3 regions of the Sinorhizobium sp. 7-81 genome follow, and region 1 is predicted to be linked to each of the others. Evidence: predicted binding sites of a transcription regulator. Region 1 holds the regulator's gene; each other region holds the start of a gene.
What was found. Region 1 encodes LexA, which represses DNA repair genes until DNA is damaged. Its sites were predicted from a motif close to TGTTCNNNNTGTGTTCNG; they were not measured.
Positions count from the first base shown of each region.

Region 2: a site for LexA is predicted at 2,550-2,567, ahead of recA (recombinase RecA). Genes of this name have one in related genera too.
Region 3: a site for LexA is predicted at 2,967-2,984, ahead of QN224_RS16715 (ribonuclease). Genes of this name have one in related genera too.

Region 1 is NZ_JASKLT010000003.1:160,321-165,100, forward strand. Features, by position in the region: gene QN224_RS13410 (PhnA-like protein) at 454-1,365, shown strand; partial or broken gene QN224_RS13415 (IS481 family transposase) at 1,409-1,645, opposite strand; gene lexA (transcriptional repressor LexA) at 1,752-2,471, opposite strand; gene QN224_RS13425 (OsmC family protein) at 2,650-3,084, shown strand; gene QN224_RS13430 (dihydrofolate reductase family protein) at 3,559-4,089, shown strand; tRNA gene QN224_RS13435 (tRNA-Ser) at 4,267-4,356, opposite strand; gene QN224_RS13440 (protein-glutamine glutaminase family protein) at 4,684-4,780, shown strand, end outside.
Region 2 is NZ_JASKLT010000003.1:434,276-439,055, reverse strand. Features, by position in the region: gene cckA (cell cycle histidine kinase CckA) at 1-180, shown strand, start outside; gene QN224_RS14690 (pseudouridine-5'-phosphate glycosidase) at 351-1,280, opposite strand; gene QN224_RS14685 (carbohydrate kinase family protein) at 1,412-2,359, opposite strand; gene recA (recombinase RecA) at 2,627-3,718, shown strand; gene alaS (alanine--tRNA ligase) at 3,940-4,780, shown strand, end outside.
Region 3 is NZ_JASKLT010000004.1:160,695-165,474, reverse strand. Features, by position in the region: gene QN224_RS16730 (thiamine pyrophosphate-binding protein) at 1-782, opposite strand, end outside; gene QN224_RS16725 (DMT family transporter) at 846-1,799, opposite strand; gene QN224_RS16720 (alpha/beta hydrolase) at 1,811-2,746, opposite strand; gene QN224_RS16715 (ribonuclease) at 3,004-3,777, shown strand; gene ettA (energy-dependent translational throttle protein EttA) at 3,897-4,780, shown strand, end outside.

The sequences.
Region 1 (4,780 bases):
TCGTGATCGTAGGATATGAGCCATCCACCATATCGGGCCGCGATCCGTCACCTGCCGCTGGCGGCGTGCAAGGGGCGATAACCTCGTTTACATGGTCTTGAGCAACCGGCTGCAGTGATCGGGAATCGGTGAAGGTGTGCGAATTGTTCGACGAAATCAGGACCGACACCGGCAACGTCGCTGAGGCAAAAGGGTGCGATCTCGATGCAGCCCGCTTGTCGCCGAAGTCGAACATCGCACGTGGACGGATGGTTGAAAGCGCCGGCGCCCTTCATTCAAGCACATCAAGAAGTGGGCGGATGACGCAGGCATATTTGAGTTTGCTATTTCGCCCGCTCAGGCGGTAACGCGCCTCGCATGCCTCCGTCGGGGATCATTGGTTGTCCCGGGGAACAGTTTCGAGCATCCACGGTTTGAGCGGGAAGCGCGTGAGCATCCGGGAGGAATATGTCAATGAGCGAACCTGTCGCCGTTCACCACGCCCGTGAGACCGATTACGTCTCCGATCTTTCGGCGAGCGCCGCCGTTAACCAAATTTCTTGGGGAGCGGTATTTGCCGGCGTGGCGCTCGCGCTTGCGGTGCAGTTTCTACTGAACCTCTTGGGCGTTGGAATTGGAGCCGCGGTAATTGATCCGACAACCGCCGACAATCCGAACGCGAGTACGTTTTCGATTGCAGGAGGTCTCTGGTTCGTTATCTCGGGCATCGTCGCGGCGTTCGTCGGCGGATATGTCGCAAGCAGGGTTTCAGGCCGTCCCAGCAGGGTGACAGGAAGTTACCATGGACTGACCAGTTGGGCCGTCACGACACTGGTCGTTCTCTATCTGCTGACGACCTCGGTCGGCGCTGTGGTCGGCGGCGCCTTCAGCGGTTTGAGTGGCATCATCGGGGGCGTTGGAAGGACTGCCGCCATAGCCACGACTGCCGCGGCACCTGCCGTCGCGACATCCGTCGATCCAATGGCCGATATCGAACGGCAGATCAGAAGCGCGACCGGGGGCAACGATCCCGCAGCTCTTCGCGATGCTGCAGTTGCCGCCGTGCGTGCGGCCGTCACTGGCGACGAAGCGACTGCGGAAGAAGCCCGAAATCGCGCTGCCGACGCCATCGCGAGGGCTCAGAGCATTCCGGTGGACCAAGCGCGCACCCAGGTTCAAGAGTACGAGGAAAGCTACAAGGCTTCGGTGGAACGCGCCAAGCAGCAGGCGACCGAAGCCGCCGACACGGCCGCCACCGTCGTTTCCAGTGGAGCGCTCCTGGGCTTCCTATCGCTTGTTGTAGGCGCCCTCGCTGCCTGGTTCGGTGGTGCAGCCGGAACGACACGCACCGTAGCGACGACGGACGCCACCCGCCGGGTCGGCTAGGTGTGGCGCCTCAAGAGGTTGCCCTCGGTCATGCCGAGCCTGCCGATTGGCGAGTGCGGTCACCGGTGATCCGGTGGCCGACGCGATCGAAGCGCCTGAGCGTCTTAATGTCGATGTGGATCATCTCGCCGGGCTTTTCGCGTTCGTAGCGGCGCATCGGCTCGGCCGGCTGATATCCTTCAGCCGCGCAAGACCCACTCGCCTGAGCGCCCGGCTTACTGTCGCCGCCGACACGTCGGTCTCTACGGCAATGTGTCTGCCCGTCGGCCCGACGGCGAAGCGTGGCAATTCCCTCTGCAATGCTTTCCGGGGTCGCCATGCCGCGCATCGGGCGATTGACGTGATGGCGCAGGCAGAGCGGTCGCCAAGCGACTGGCTGTCCTCAACTAGTGATAACGGCGAATGAGCCCGACGAGTTTGCCCTGGATCTTGACGCGGTCCGGTCCGAAAATCCGCGTCTCATAAGCCGGGTTGGCGGCCTCGAGCGCAATCGATGCGCCCTTCCTGCGGAACCGCTTGAGCGTTGCCTCTTCATCGTCGACGAGTGCCACGATGATGTCGCCGGGATTGGCTGTGCTTGTGTTGCGAATGATCACGGTGTCGCCGTCGAAGATACCCGCTTCGATCATCGAGTCGCCCTTGATCTCAAGCGCGTAATGTTCGCCGTTGCCGATCATCTCGACCGGTACCGAAATATCATGCGTGTTGTTCTGGATCGCGGAAATCGGAACACCGGCTGCGATTCGTCCCATGACCGGCACCGACACCGTTGCAGAATCACTCGGTGGCGCCGACTTCGCAGTGGCCGCAGGCGCCGCGGGTGGCTTACCCAGGCTACCTTCGATCACGCTTGGCGAGAAGCCACGCCGAGGCTGCGCACTCGTCGCATAGGCTTCAGGCAGCTTGATGACTTCGAGTGCTCGCGCCCGGTTAGGAAGGCGGCGAATGAAACCGCGTTCTTCAAGCGCGGTGATTAACCGATGGATGCCTGACTTGGAGGCGAGGTCCAGTGCATCTTTCATCTCGTCGAAGGACGGCGGCACCCCGGATTCCTTCATCCGTTCGTGAATGAACAGAAGCAATTCCTGTTGCTTGCGGGTTAGCATGGCGCGTCACTCCAGAGTCGCGAAACAAATCAAGAACAGACACTATCTGTTCCATATGTGTTCCGCAAGTACCTAAAATTCCGTGAATTTTCGCGACTTTGCGCCAGGGACGTCGAATGTTGCAGATCATGAACGTCTGCAGGACTATGATGGTACGTGGTGGTAATAGGTGAATCTCATGAAGGCACGCATCAAATGGGTTGAAGGCCGGACGTTTCTTGGCGAGTCCGGGAGTGGGCACAAGGTTGTGCTTGGGACAGCATTCGGGACGGAGGGAAAAACACCTGGCCCGAGCCCGATGGAGATGGTGCTGATCGGCACTGGGGGTTGCTCGGCCTACGATGTCGTTCACATCCTCGAAAAGGGCCGCGAGGCGATCGAGGACTGCGTCGTCGAGATCGACGCGGAGCGTGCTGCGCAGGATCCGAAAGTGTTCACTCGCATTCATCTCCACTTCGTGGTCAAGGGGCGCAGCCTGGCGGCGAACAAGGTCGAGCGAGCCATTGCGCTGTCCATCGAGAAATATTGCTCGGCGTCGGCGATGCTCGCCAAGACGGCCACGATCACCCACGACTTTGAGGTCGTCGACACCGCCACGACGACCGTCGCTTAGCCGTAACGACCGGAGCCCCTCGGATCGCCAGGGGGCGGGACATCGCTAGTCGATGCCGTGCTCTATCTCCACGAGCCTGGTGAGAGCCCCGGAACTCGCGCGCGTGGCTGCTGTTATTTCCTGGATCAGGATTTGGCTCGCTACGGGAATCGAGACGTCGGAGTGGAAGATCAGTCCCACTGCGGCGGCACGAGCTCGTGGATATCAAGTTGGCCGGATATTAGATCTCGACGAGCGAACCTGTCGCGAGCTCGATGCGTACTGCCGCACAAGTCCGATGAACTCGCTCATCGAGGCCATAACCCTCCATCACTCTCCTGGATAGACCTACGAGCGAATGGCAGCACTCGGTGGTAAACGGGGCGCGGTTATTCATCAGACCGACGACGCGGCGCGCAGTTTGCGCCCGACTTCACTTTCCGCATCACGCTGCTCGTACTATCGTGAAGGCCTTGGGGTGGAGATTTAGCAGCCATGGCAAAGCTTGTCTTCGGAATGAACCAGTCCTTGGACGGTTACGTCGACCACCTGGAACTGCGGACAGGTCCCGCGCTCTTTCGTCACTGGATAGAGCACGTGCGCGACCTGACCGGCAGTGTGTACGGCCGTCGCATGTACGAGACCATGCGTTACTGGGACGAAGACCGTCCTGAATGGAGTGAGGAGCAACACGAGTTCGCGGCGGCGTGGCGGCGCCAACCGAAGTGGGTCGTATCGCGCTCGTTGAAGTCAGTCGGCCCCAACGCCACACTTGTCGATGATAACATCGAGGCGGTGATACGTAGTCTGAAGGCTCGGCTCGTTGGAGAGATTGCCGTTTCCGGACCAGACCTGGCACGAAGCCTAACCGACCTTGGTCTTATCGATGAGTACCGACTCTACTTCCAACCCATCGTGCTTGGCCGCGGCAAGCCATTCTTTGCCGGCCCACGGCCGCCGCTCCGCCTTGTTTCCGCCGATCCCGTTGGCGAGGACACGATTAGGCTGACATACGTTCCTGCTTAGTCGCACGATACCCCCAACGGACTGCGCCGACAGGTCCGATCCATTTTTGGGGTCGTAAGCTGCCTGATTGCGCTGAACTAGTCTCCAAGACATATCGCGTTTAGCGTAGAATCGGCGGTTCTCTAGAATGCGGTGATCGGCGGCGGTATCGACCTATAGACGGCAATCGGCGACAGCTGGCGGAGGAGGTGGGATTCGAACCCACGGTACGCTTTCACGCACGCCGGTTTTCAAGACCGGTGCCTTAAACCGCTCGGCCACTCCTCCAGTCGATTGAAAATCCAACAATTGTTGGTTTCCTGAAAACGGCAGCTGCTACCGCTTGCTACCCAATCACTCGACGGCTGGCTTTTTAGCAGCTTTGATCGCCGCGTCAACGTGCTCGGCGGCGTTCGCTTGCATGCCCTGCATGACCTGCGATTAGAGGTCCAGCGTGATGCCGATGAGTTTCGCTGAGGCGAGCAGGCGGGTCGCATTTGCGATCATTGGAAGGGATGGCCATAATAGAGCTAAAAGTTGTTCAGTTTGCCATAAATTCTACGCAAGGACAGGCGCGTAGCGCTCTGATATTCTGGCGCATCCGGGGGGTGTGCCATGCCAAATCCCAATGCGATTGTTTCGACCCGCATTGATTTCGATCCTCCGCTTGACCGGCCCACTGCCGAGCTGCTGCGCGAGGGGCTTTGGGTCG
Region 2 (4,780 bases), 270 kb from region 1:
CCGACGTTGCTGCGCGAACTGCGCAAGAAGTACCCGGACCTCAAGTTCATCTTCGTATCGGGATACGCAGAGGACGCTTTTGCGCGCAACCTGCCGGCCGACGCAAAATTCGGTTTCCTGCCGAAGCCATTCTCGCTGAAGCAACTGGCGGTGGCCGTTCGCGAGATGCTGGATTCCTGAGCGAGCTGATAAGCTGGAGCAATCCAGGAAAGCCTTTAACGGTTTCTCCTTCGGAATTGCGTCGTTTCAAAGAGTTGGATCGCGTCACTCTTTCAATGAAACAAACGATCTAACGGCGTTCATGAAAAAGGCCCGGTCCAGCGCCGGGCCTCCTTGTCAGCCAACTGATGTCACTTCGCCGTCAGCGCAACTGCGATTTCGGCGGCGAGACGCGCATTGTTCTCGACGAGCGCGATATTGGTTTCGAGGCTGCGGCCTTCGGTCATGTGGAAAAGGTTATCGAGCAGGTAGGGGGTCACGGCTTTGCCGGAGATCTCGTCGCTCGCGGCATTGTCGAGCGCACGGGTGATGTAGATTTCCATCTCTTCGCGCGGAATTTCGCTCTCTTCGGGAACCGGATTGGCGACAAGCATGCCGCCGTCGATGCCGAGCAGGTCGCGCATCTTCTGGAAATTGGCGATCGCGGCGGGGCTGTTCAGCATCAGCGGGCTCTTGATACCGGAATCGCGCGACCAGAAGGCCGGGAAGGTCTCGCTGTCATAGGTGACGACCGGAACACCCCGGGTCTCCAACACCTCGAGCGTTTTCGGAATGTCGAGAATGGCCTTGGCGCCGGCGCAGACGACGATGACGCCGGTGCGGGCGAGTTCATCGAGATCGGCGGAAATATCGAAGCTCTGCTCCGCGCCACGGTGAACGCCGCCGATGCCGCCGGTGGCGAAGATGCTGATGCCGGCGCGCGCGGCGGCGATCATCGTCGCGGCGACGGTCGTAGCGCCCGTGCGACGCTCGGCGATGGCGAAAGCGAGATCAGCGCGCGACAGCTTCATGGCGCCTTCCGTCTTCGAAAGCGCCTCCAGCTTCGCGCTATCGAGGCCAATGTGGAGGACACCGTGGATCACGGCAATCGTTGCCGGTACTGCCCCCTGTTCGCGGATGATCGCCTCGACGCTCCGGGCCATGTTGAGATTGCCGGGATAGGGCATTCCATGCGTGATGATCGTCGATTCCAGCGCGACGATCGGCGCTCCGCGCGCCTTGGCGGCCGCGACTTCATCGGAATATTCCATCGGCAGGGACGGGGAGGAGGGCTTTGTCATGATCTTTCCCTTTAATCGCGATGTGTCGGGCTGAATCAGCCGGGATCGCGATCGCTTCTAATAATGTTGGAACGAGGTGGGGCCGGCAAACCGCTCAGACCTTTCCTCGCTCGGAGCTCGGCTGTCATTTCTCATGACAGCATTTGCGGAGCCGGCACAAGGGCCAGCGCCTGTTCGAGATTGCTCGCGGACATCTCTTCCGAGACGGCGGACGGCGAACGAAGCGTTATGTTGGCGGCGGCAATGCCGTGGCGCAGGCATCTGCCGAGATCGAGACCCGAAAGCCGCGCTGTCAGGAAGCCCGACGCCAATGCGTCGCCGGCTCCGGTGACGTCCGCAAGCGCCGGAAGGGCGGGCGGTACGACGAGGCAGGCCTCTTCGCGGTCGAAGGCGACAGCAGCGCCGCGGCCACGCGTCACGACGCCGCCTGCGAGGCCGGCCTCCCGCAACAGCGGTGGCCAGTTTTCGGGCTGGCCGGCGTCAGTTTCGGTCAGGGCACGTGCTTCGGCCTCGTTCATGAACAGAAAATTCAGTCCTGACAGGCATTTCCTGAAGCGGGTCACCTTTGCCGGCGACACAGCGATGCCGGCAACAAGCCGGCCGTCACTGGAAGCCAGGCTGACCAGTGCGGCGAGCGTTTCTTCAGGCAGATTCGCATCCATCAGCACCAGGTCGCTTGCCGCCAATATCTCGCGCATTGCGCGCTGTTGCAGCCGGCGCGGCGAAAACAACTGGTAGAGATCCATATCGGCAAGCGCGATGACGAGATTGCCGTCGTTTTCGAGGATCGCGGTATAGCTCGGCGTCTTCCGGTCGAGAAAGGTGAAGGCGCAATCGATCACACCCGCCGCGGCCGCGGCCGCCGCCACCATTTCGCCTGCGGCGTCGCCACCACGCGGGCTGATCATTCGTACGCGGCAACCAAGGCGGGCAAGGTTTCTCGCCGCATTGAAGCCGCCGCCGCCTGCTTCCTCGAACCACCAGCCGGGATTGCTCGCGCCGGGAGCAGTGACGCCGCGGATGCGGCCGCGGCGGTCGATGTGGGCGCCGCCGAATACGGCGATTTCCCGTTGTTTCATAAAAGCTCCTCTTTGGGCTGCTTCAATCCAAAATCACAGACGCGGCACGGTCGCGAATCGCGCCGGTATCGCCAAACCTCACCGCGGTCCGGCATGGCCTGTGGAAATGTGGTACAATGTCCGTGAACAAGAATCGAACGCAACGAAAATAATCATTACCATTCAATTGGTTGCCACTCTGTTGCCAAAGCGGAACAAAACATGTACAAAAACTCCTGCGGCGGCTTCATTGCCTCGATAGCTCCAATAACCTAAAGGTGGGACCAAATGGCACAAAACTCTTTGCGGCTCGTAGAGGACAAATCGGTGGATAAAAGCAAGGCACTTGAAGCGGCTCTCTCCCAGATCGAACGGTCGTTCGGCAAGGGATCGATCATGAAGCTCGGCGCGAAGGACAGCGTAATCGAGATCGAAACTGTTTCGACCGGTTCGCTCGGCCTCGATATCGCGCTCGGCATCGGCGGCCTGCCGAAGGGGCGCATCGTTGAAATCTATGGTCCGGAAAGCTCGGGCAAGACGACGCTGGCGCTGCAGACCATTGCGGAAGCGCAGAAGAAGGGCGGCATCTGCGGCTTCGTCGATGCCGAACATGCGCTCGATCCGGTCTATGCACGCAAGCTCGGCGTCGATCTCGAAAACCTCCTGATCTCGCAGCCGGACACCGGTGAACAGGCGCTCGAAATCACCGACACGCTGGTCCGTTCCGGCGCGATTGACGTTCTCGTCGTCGATTCGGTTGCAGCCCTTGTGCCGCGCGCTGAAATCGAAGGCGAAATGGGCGACAGCCTGCCAGGCATGCAGGCCCGCCTGATGAGCCAGGCGCTGCGCAAGCTGACCGCTTCGATCTCCAAGTCCAACTGCATGGTGATCTTCATCAACCAGATCCGCATGAAGATTGGCGTCATGTTCGGTTCGCCGGAAACGACGACGGGCGGCAACGCGCTGAAGTTCTATGCATCGGTGCGCCTCGATATCCGCCGCATCGGCTCGGTCAAGGAGCGCGAGGAAGTCGTCGGCAACCAGACCCGCGTCAAGGTCGTCAAGAACAAGATGGCGCCTCCCTTCAAGCAGGTGGAGTTCGACATCATGTATGGCGAGGGCGTTTCCAAGACCGGCGAGCTCATCGATCTTGGTGTCAAGGCCGGCATCGTCGAGAAGTCCGGCGCCTGGTTTTCCTACAACAGTCAGCGCCTCGGCCAGGGTCGGGAGAACGCGAAACTTTTCTTGCGTGATAATCCCGATCTTCTGCGCGAGATCGAGATGGCTCTGCGGCAGAATGCCGGCCTGATCGCCGACAAGTTCCTGGAGAACGGTGGACCGGAGAGCGATGACGACGGCGACGCAGCGGCCGAAATGTAAGATCTGAGGCGGCAAGTTTTAAATAGAGCCGGTCGTTCCTTCGGACGGCCGGTTTTTTGCTGCCGTCTGGACAGCGTGATAGACGGAAGATAAAAGCCTGTGGTTCCGGCGGCTGAGGGCGTTGGCGGGCGCGACTGTCACGGACAGACGCGGGGTTTGAGATGGCGGTGCGCGGCCCGAATGGTGCGGCGACCGGGAATGGTGCACAGATAGGACGCAAAATGAGCGGCGTGAATGAAATTCGGTCGATGTTTCTCGACTATTTCCGCAAGAACGGCCACGAGATCGTGCCGTCAAGCCCACTCGTGCCGCGCAATGACCCGACATTGATGTTCACCAATGCCGGCATGGTGCAGTTCAAGAACGTCTTCACCGGCCTGGAGCAGCGCCCCTATTCGACGGCCGCGACCGCGCAGAAGTGCGTGCGCGCCGGCGGCAAGCACAATGACCTCGACAATGTCGGCTACACGGCCCGGCACCACACCTTCTTCGAGATGCTCGGCAACTTCTCGTTCGGCGATTATTTCAAGGAACGCGCGATCGAGCTTGCCTGGAACCTCATCACCAAGGAATACGGGCTCGATGCCAAGCGCCTGCTGGTGACTGTCTACCACACCGACGACGAAGCCTTCGGCCTCTGGAAGAAGATCGCCGGCTTCAGCGACGACCGGATCATCCGCATTCCGACCAGCGATAATTTCTGGGCGATGGGCGATACCGGACCGTGCGGCCCGTGCTCGGAGATCTTCTACGATCACGGCGAGCATATCTGGGGCGGACCGCCCGGATCGGCCGAAGAGGATGGTGACCGCTTCATCGAGATCTGGAACCTCGTTTTCATGCAGTACGAGCAGATCACCAAGGAAGAGCGCGTCGACCTGCCGCGCCCGTCGATCGATACCGGCATGGGACTGGAACGCGTCGCCGCCGTCCTCCAGGGCCAACACGACAATTATGACATCGACCTGTTCCGCGCATTGATTGCTGCCTCCGAAGAGGCAACCGGCGTAAGGGCGGAAGGCGACCGGCGCGCAAGTCACCGAGTCATCGCCGATCATCTGC
Region 3 (4,780 bases), on a different contig from region 1:
ATTTCCTTCGCCAGCGCGGGGTTGATGCCGATGCCGACATCGCCGGCATAGAGCGGGTTCAAGTGATCGAAGAGCATCTGGCGGCGGAAGGAGCAGCCGACCGGCAGCCGCCAGCGCTCGGCAAAGCGCTGGAACTCCGCGACGCTTTCGGCCGACCAGCGCGTACCGCCGAGAATGGCGATCGGCCGTTTCGCATCGGCGAGCAGTTCCTTCAACCGGGCGACCTGGCCACGGCCCGGATGGCTTTCGACCGGCTGGTAAGCGCGCGCGGGGGGCGCCTCGGTGCTCTCGGTCAACATGTCTTCAGGCAGCGTCAGCACCACCGGCCCCGGACGACCGGACGTCGCGACGGCAAAGGCGCGGGTGACGAATTCGGGGATGCGCGCCGGATCGTCGATTTCGCCTACCCATTTGGCGACCTCGGTGAAGGCGCGGCGATATTCGATTTCCTGGAAGGCTTCGCGCTCGCGCGCGTCGCGCTGCACCTGGCCGATGAAGAGGACCATCGGGATCGAATCCTGTCTTGCGACATGAAGGCCCGCGGAGGCATTGGTGGCGCCGGGGCCGCGGGTCACCATGCAGATGCCGGGCTCGCCCGTGAGCCGTCCCCAGCAATCCGCCATCATCGCCGCGCCGCCTTCCTGGCGGCAAACGACGACGTCGATGTCGGTGTCGTGGAGCGCGTCCAGTACGGCAAGATAGCTTTCTCCCGGCACGCACGAGATGCGCTTGACGCCGTTTGCGACCAGCGCCTCGACAATCAGTTGACCACCCGTTTTCATCCACACACCTCCCAATGCTCTTTCATTCTATCCGTTTGCGGATTTGTTCATTTTGCGGACGCCTCAGATCGCCGGCGACACCGGGGCGATGCTCGCCGTCTTCTCGACCTTGCGCTCGCGCCAGATGATATAGAGGCCCGAAGCGATGATGATCGCGATGCCCAGCCATTTCAGCGCATCCGGCAGATCGCCGAAGACCAGCCAGCCGAAGATCGTCGCCGAGACGATCTCGAGATATTGCAGCGGCGCGAGCACCGAGGCCGGGGCGGCGCGATAGGCATAGACGCCGAGCACGCCCGAGATCGTCGCGGTGACGCCGACGCCGAGCAGGTAGCCCCAGGCGTCGCCTTCCGGCCAGAGCGGATCGAACACGCTCGATCCGCTGCCTTCGCCGAACGACAGCAGGACGAGGCAGAAGAGGCCGCCCCAGATGCCGGCATGGAACTGCATCGACCAGGGATCCTCGTTCTGCGCGACCATGCGGGTGACCAGCAGGAATACGGCGAGGCCGAAGGCGGCGACGATCGGCAGAAGCGCAATCAGGCCGACTTCCTGCATGCTCGGCTGGATGACGAGCAATGCGCCGAAGAAGCCGACCGCACAGGCCGTATAACGGCGCCAGCCGATTGTCTCCTTCAGGAAGATACTGCCGAGAATGGTGAGGATGATCGGTTCGACGAAGAAGATCGCGATCGCGTCGGCCACCTCCATTACCTTCAACGTGGTGATGAAGGAGAGCATGGTCAGCACCAGCAGGCCGCCGCGCAGCGCATGCAGCGCAGTCTTGCGCCAGGTAAGGTCAAAGAGGGTACGTCGGACAAGGACGACCGGCAGGATGAAGACAACCTGCAGCAGGAAGCGAGCGGCGGTGATTTCCGCCGACGGAACCGTGGCAATCGCCAGCTTGGCAAAAATGTCGATCAGCGGCGAGATCAGAACGGCGATGACCATCAGCGTCAGGCCGTAGGAGACGCGGCTATGATCGGTGGCGATTTTGGGCAGCGAGAGGTCGGTCATGATCTTCCGTTTCAGCGCTTCCTGTCGACGGCCTTGAGGCACCAGGCGGCGAAGTCTTCCGTCGCCTTCTCCCGGCCGATCTCGTTGAGCGTCTCGTGGCGCATGCCGTCGTGGATCGTAACCGTGACATCGGTCATGCCGCGCGCCTTCATCCGCCCGGCCAGCCAGCGAATGGCGGCACCGTTGAAGGTCGAAGGATCGGCGCTGCCGCCGACGAGATGGACAGGCAGATTTACGTGCAGCCGTGCCAGCCGGTCCGCGCGGGCGCCGGCGAAGGCGAATTTGAACACGTCGATCCACAGCGACACCGTGGCATCGAAACCGCAGAGAGGATCGGTCACGTATTTGGCGACTTCACTTTCGTCGCGCGACAGCCAGTCGAAATCGGTCCTCCGATCGGCAATCGCCTTGCTCCAGGCGCCGAAGGTGAGCTTCGTGAGCAGCGGGCTCGGCACGTCCGAGCCTTTCAGCATCCTCTCGATCGCCAGCACCGCCTGACCGCCTCGGCCGGCGAGGCCCGGGCGGAAATTGGAATTCCAGACGGCGAGAGCGTCGTAGAGCTCGGGATCGCTTTCGGCGGCGTTGAGCGCGATGAGGCCGCCCATCGAATGGCCGAAGAGAACGATCGGCAGGCCCCGGTGGCTGGCGGCGGCCATCTCGCGCATTGCCCGCAGGTCCGCTATGACCTTCTCCGTTCCGTCGCGATGCGCGAAGGTTGCAAGCGGCGCGTCCGGCGCCCGGCTCTCACCGTGGCCGCGGTGGTCATGCGCGTAGACGTGAAATCCGTGTGCCGCCATCGCTTCGGCGAAGCGCGCATAGCGGCCGGAATGTTCGGCGAGCCCGTGGCTGACGATGAGAATGCCCTTCGGCTCGGCAGAGGTGGCGAAATGGCGCCACCCGAGCGCGGCACCCGTCGGGCTCTGATGCGTCCTCACCTGCCCGAACATGCATGCCCCCGGAACATTCGTCAGACTCTCGTGTGCGCCCAACAGAGGACGCCGGTTGCGCAAAAACCGGAAACACTTTCCAGCGGAAAAATGCTCCGCCGGATATCAAATCGATTTGGGCCGCAAAGGCAATCACTGCTTGTTGCTTGTTGCGCATGAGGTCACAACGAATCCGGAAATGAGGATTAGGGGTTGCAATTTTCGCGCTTTTGTCGATATTTGTTCTCGTTTTGTTTTCTTGTAGGAGGCTATCTGAAATGCGGGCGAAGGCGGTAACGAATCTTACGAGGGTTGCGACGCTCATTCTGGGGCTGGGACTGTCGTCCCTTGCCGCAGCCGAGGACGTGTCGACGGACGAAACTGCGGGGGCGACAAGCTCCGACAAGACGCAATATGTGCTGGCGGTGAGCTGGCAGCCGGGATTTTGCGAGACGCGACCCACCCGCAAGGAATGCGTGGACCAGACGGCCGACCGTTTCGATGCGACGCATTTCTCGCTGCACGGGCTTTGGCCGCTGAAGAAAAGCTACTGCGGCGTCGAGGCGGAGCTTAAGGCGCGCGACCGCAAGGGCGATTGGCTGGACCTGCCGAAGCTTGCGATGGCCGACGAGCCTGCAGCCCGTCTGCTTGTCGCCATGCCCGGCGTCAAATCCGGCCTCGATCGCCACCAGTGGCTGCAGAGCGGCACGTGCCAGGCGGCAAAGGCCGAGGATTACTTCAAGCTGCAACTGCGTCTCCTCGATGAACTGAACTCGTCCGCGGTGCAGGCCCTTTTTGCTGAAAAGGTCGGTTCCGAGATCGGCGAAAGTGAGATCAAGCAGGCTTTTGACCGGAGCTTCGGCGCCGGTGCTGGTGACCGGGTGCGCATGCGTTGTCAGACGGTGGAGGGCCGCAGCGTCATCACCGGCCTCACCATCGGGCTTTCCGGAGATCTCGCGGGCAAGGACGCCCTTAAAAGCCTGATCCAGGCGGCCGGACCGACAGAGTTCAAATGCGCCAAGGGGATCGCCGACGCTGCCGGTCGTGGCTGATCCGTGACGGGTAGCCTATGGGGAGGGAATGGCGGGGCGGGGCCTTTGGCGGATTGCCCCGCCACCATAATTCGCCTACATAGCGGGCAAATTTCCCTTCCGATGCGGAGCATTCCTTTATGGCACGTCAGTTCATCTATCACATGGCCGGGCTCAACAAGGCCTACGGCAACAAGAAGGTCCTGGAGAACATCCACCTGTCGTTCTATCCGGACGCGAAGATCGGTATTCTCGGCCCCAACGGCGCCGGTAAGTCGACGGTTCTCAGGATCATGGCCGGCCTCGACCATGAATATACCGGCGAAGCCTGGGTCGCCGAGGGCGCGACCGTCGGCTATCTGCCGCAGGAACCGCAGCTCGATGCACAGAAGACGGTGCTCGAGAACGTCATGGAAGGCGTTGCCGCCAAGAAGGCTATCCTCGACCGCTACAACGAGCTGATGATGAACTATTCCGACGAGACGGCGGAAGAAGGCGCAAAGCTCCAGGACGTCATCGACAGCCAGAATCTCTGGGATCTGGACAGCCAGGTGGAAATGGCGATGGACGCGTTGCGCTGCCCGCCGGGCGATGCGGAGGTCACCAATCTCTCGGGCGGTGAGAAGCGCCGCGTCGCGCTCTGCAAGCTGCTGCTCTCGCAGCCGGATCTCCTTCTGCTCGACGAACCGACCAACCATCTCGACGCCGAGACGATCGCCTGGCTCGAAAAGCACCTGCGCGAATATCCCGGCGCCGTGCTGATGATCACCCACGACCGCTACTTCCTCGACAACGTCACCGGCTGGATCCTCGAACTCGACCGCGGCCGCGGCATTCCCTACGAGGGCAATTATTCCGCCTATCTGCAGGCGAAGTCCAAGCGCATGGCGCAGGAGGGTCGCGAAGAGGCCACTCGCCAGAAGGCAATCAGCCGCGAGCAGGAGTGGATCGCTTCGAGCCCGAAGGCCCGCCAGGCAAAGTCGAAGGCGCGTATCCGTGCTTATGACGAGCTGGTCAAGGCGGC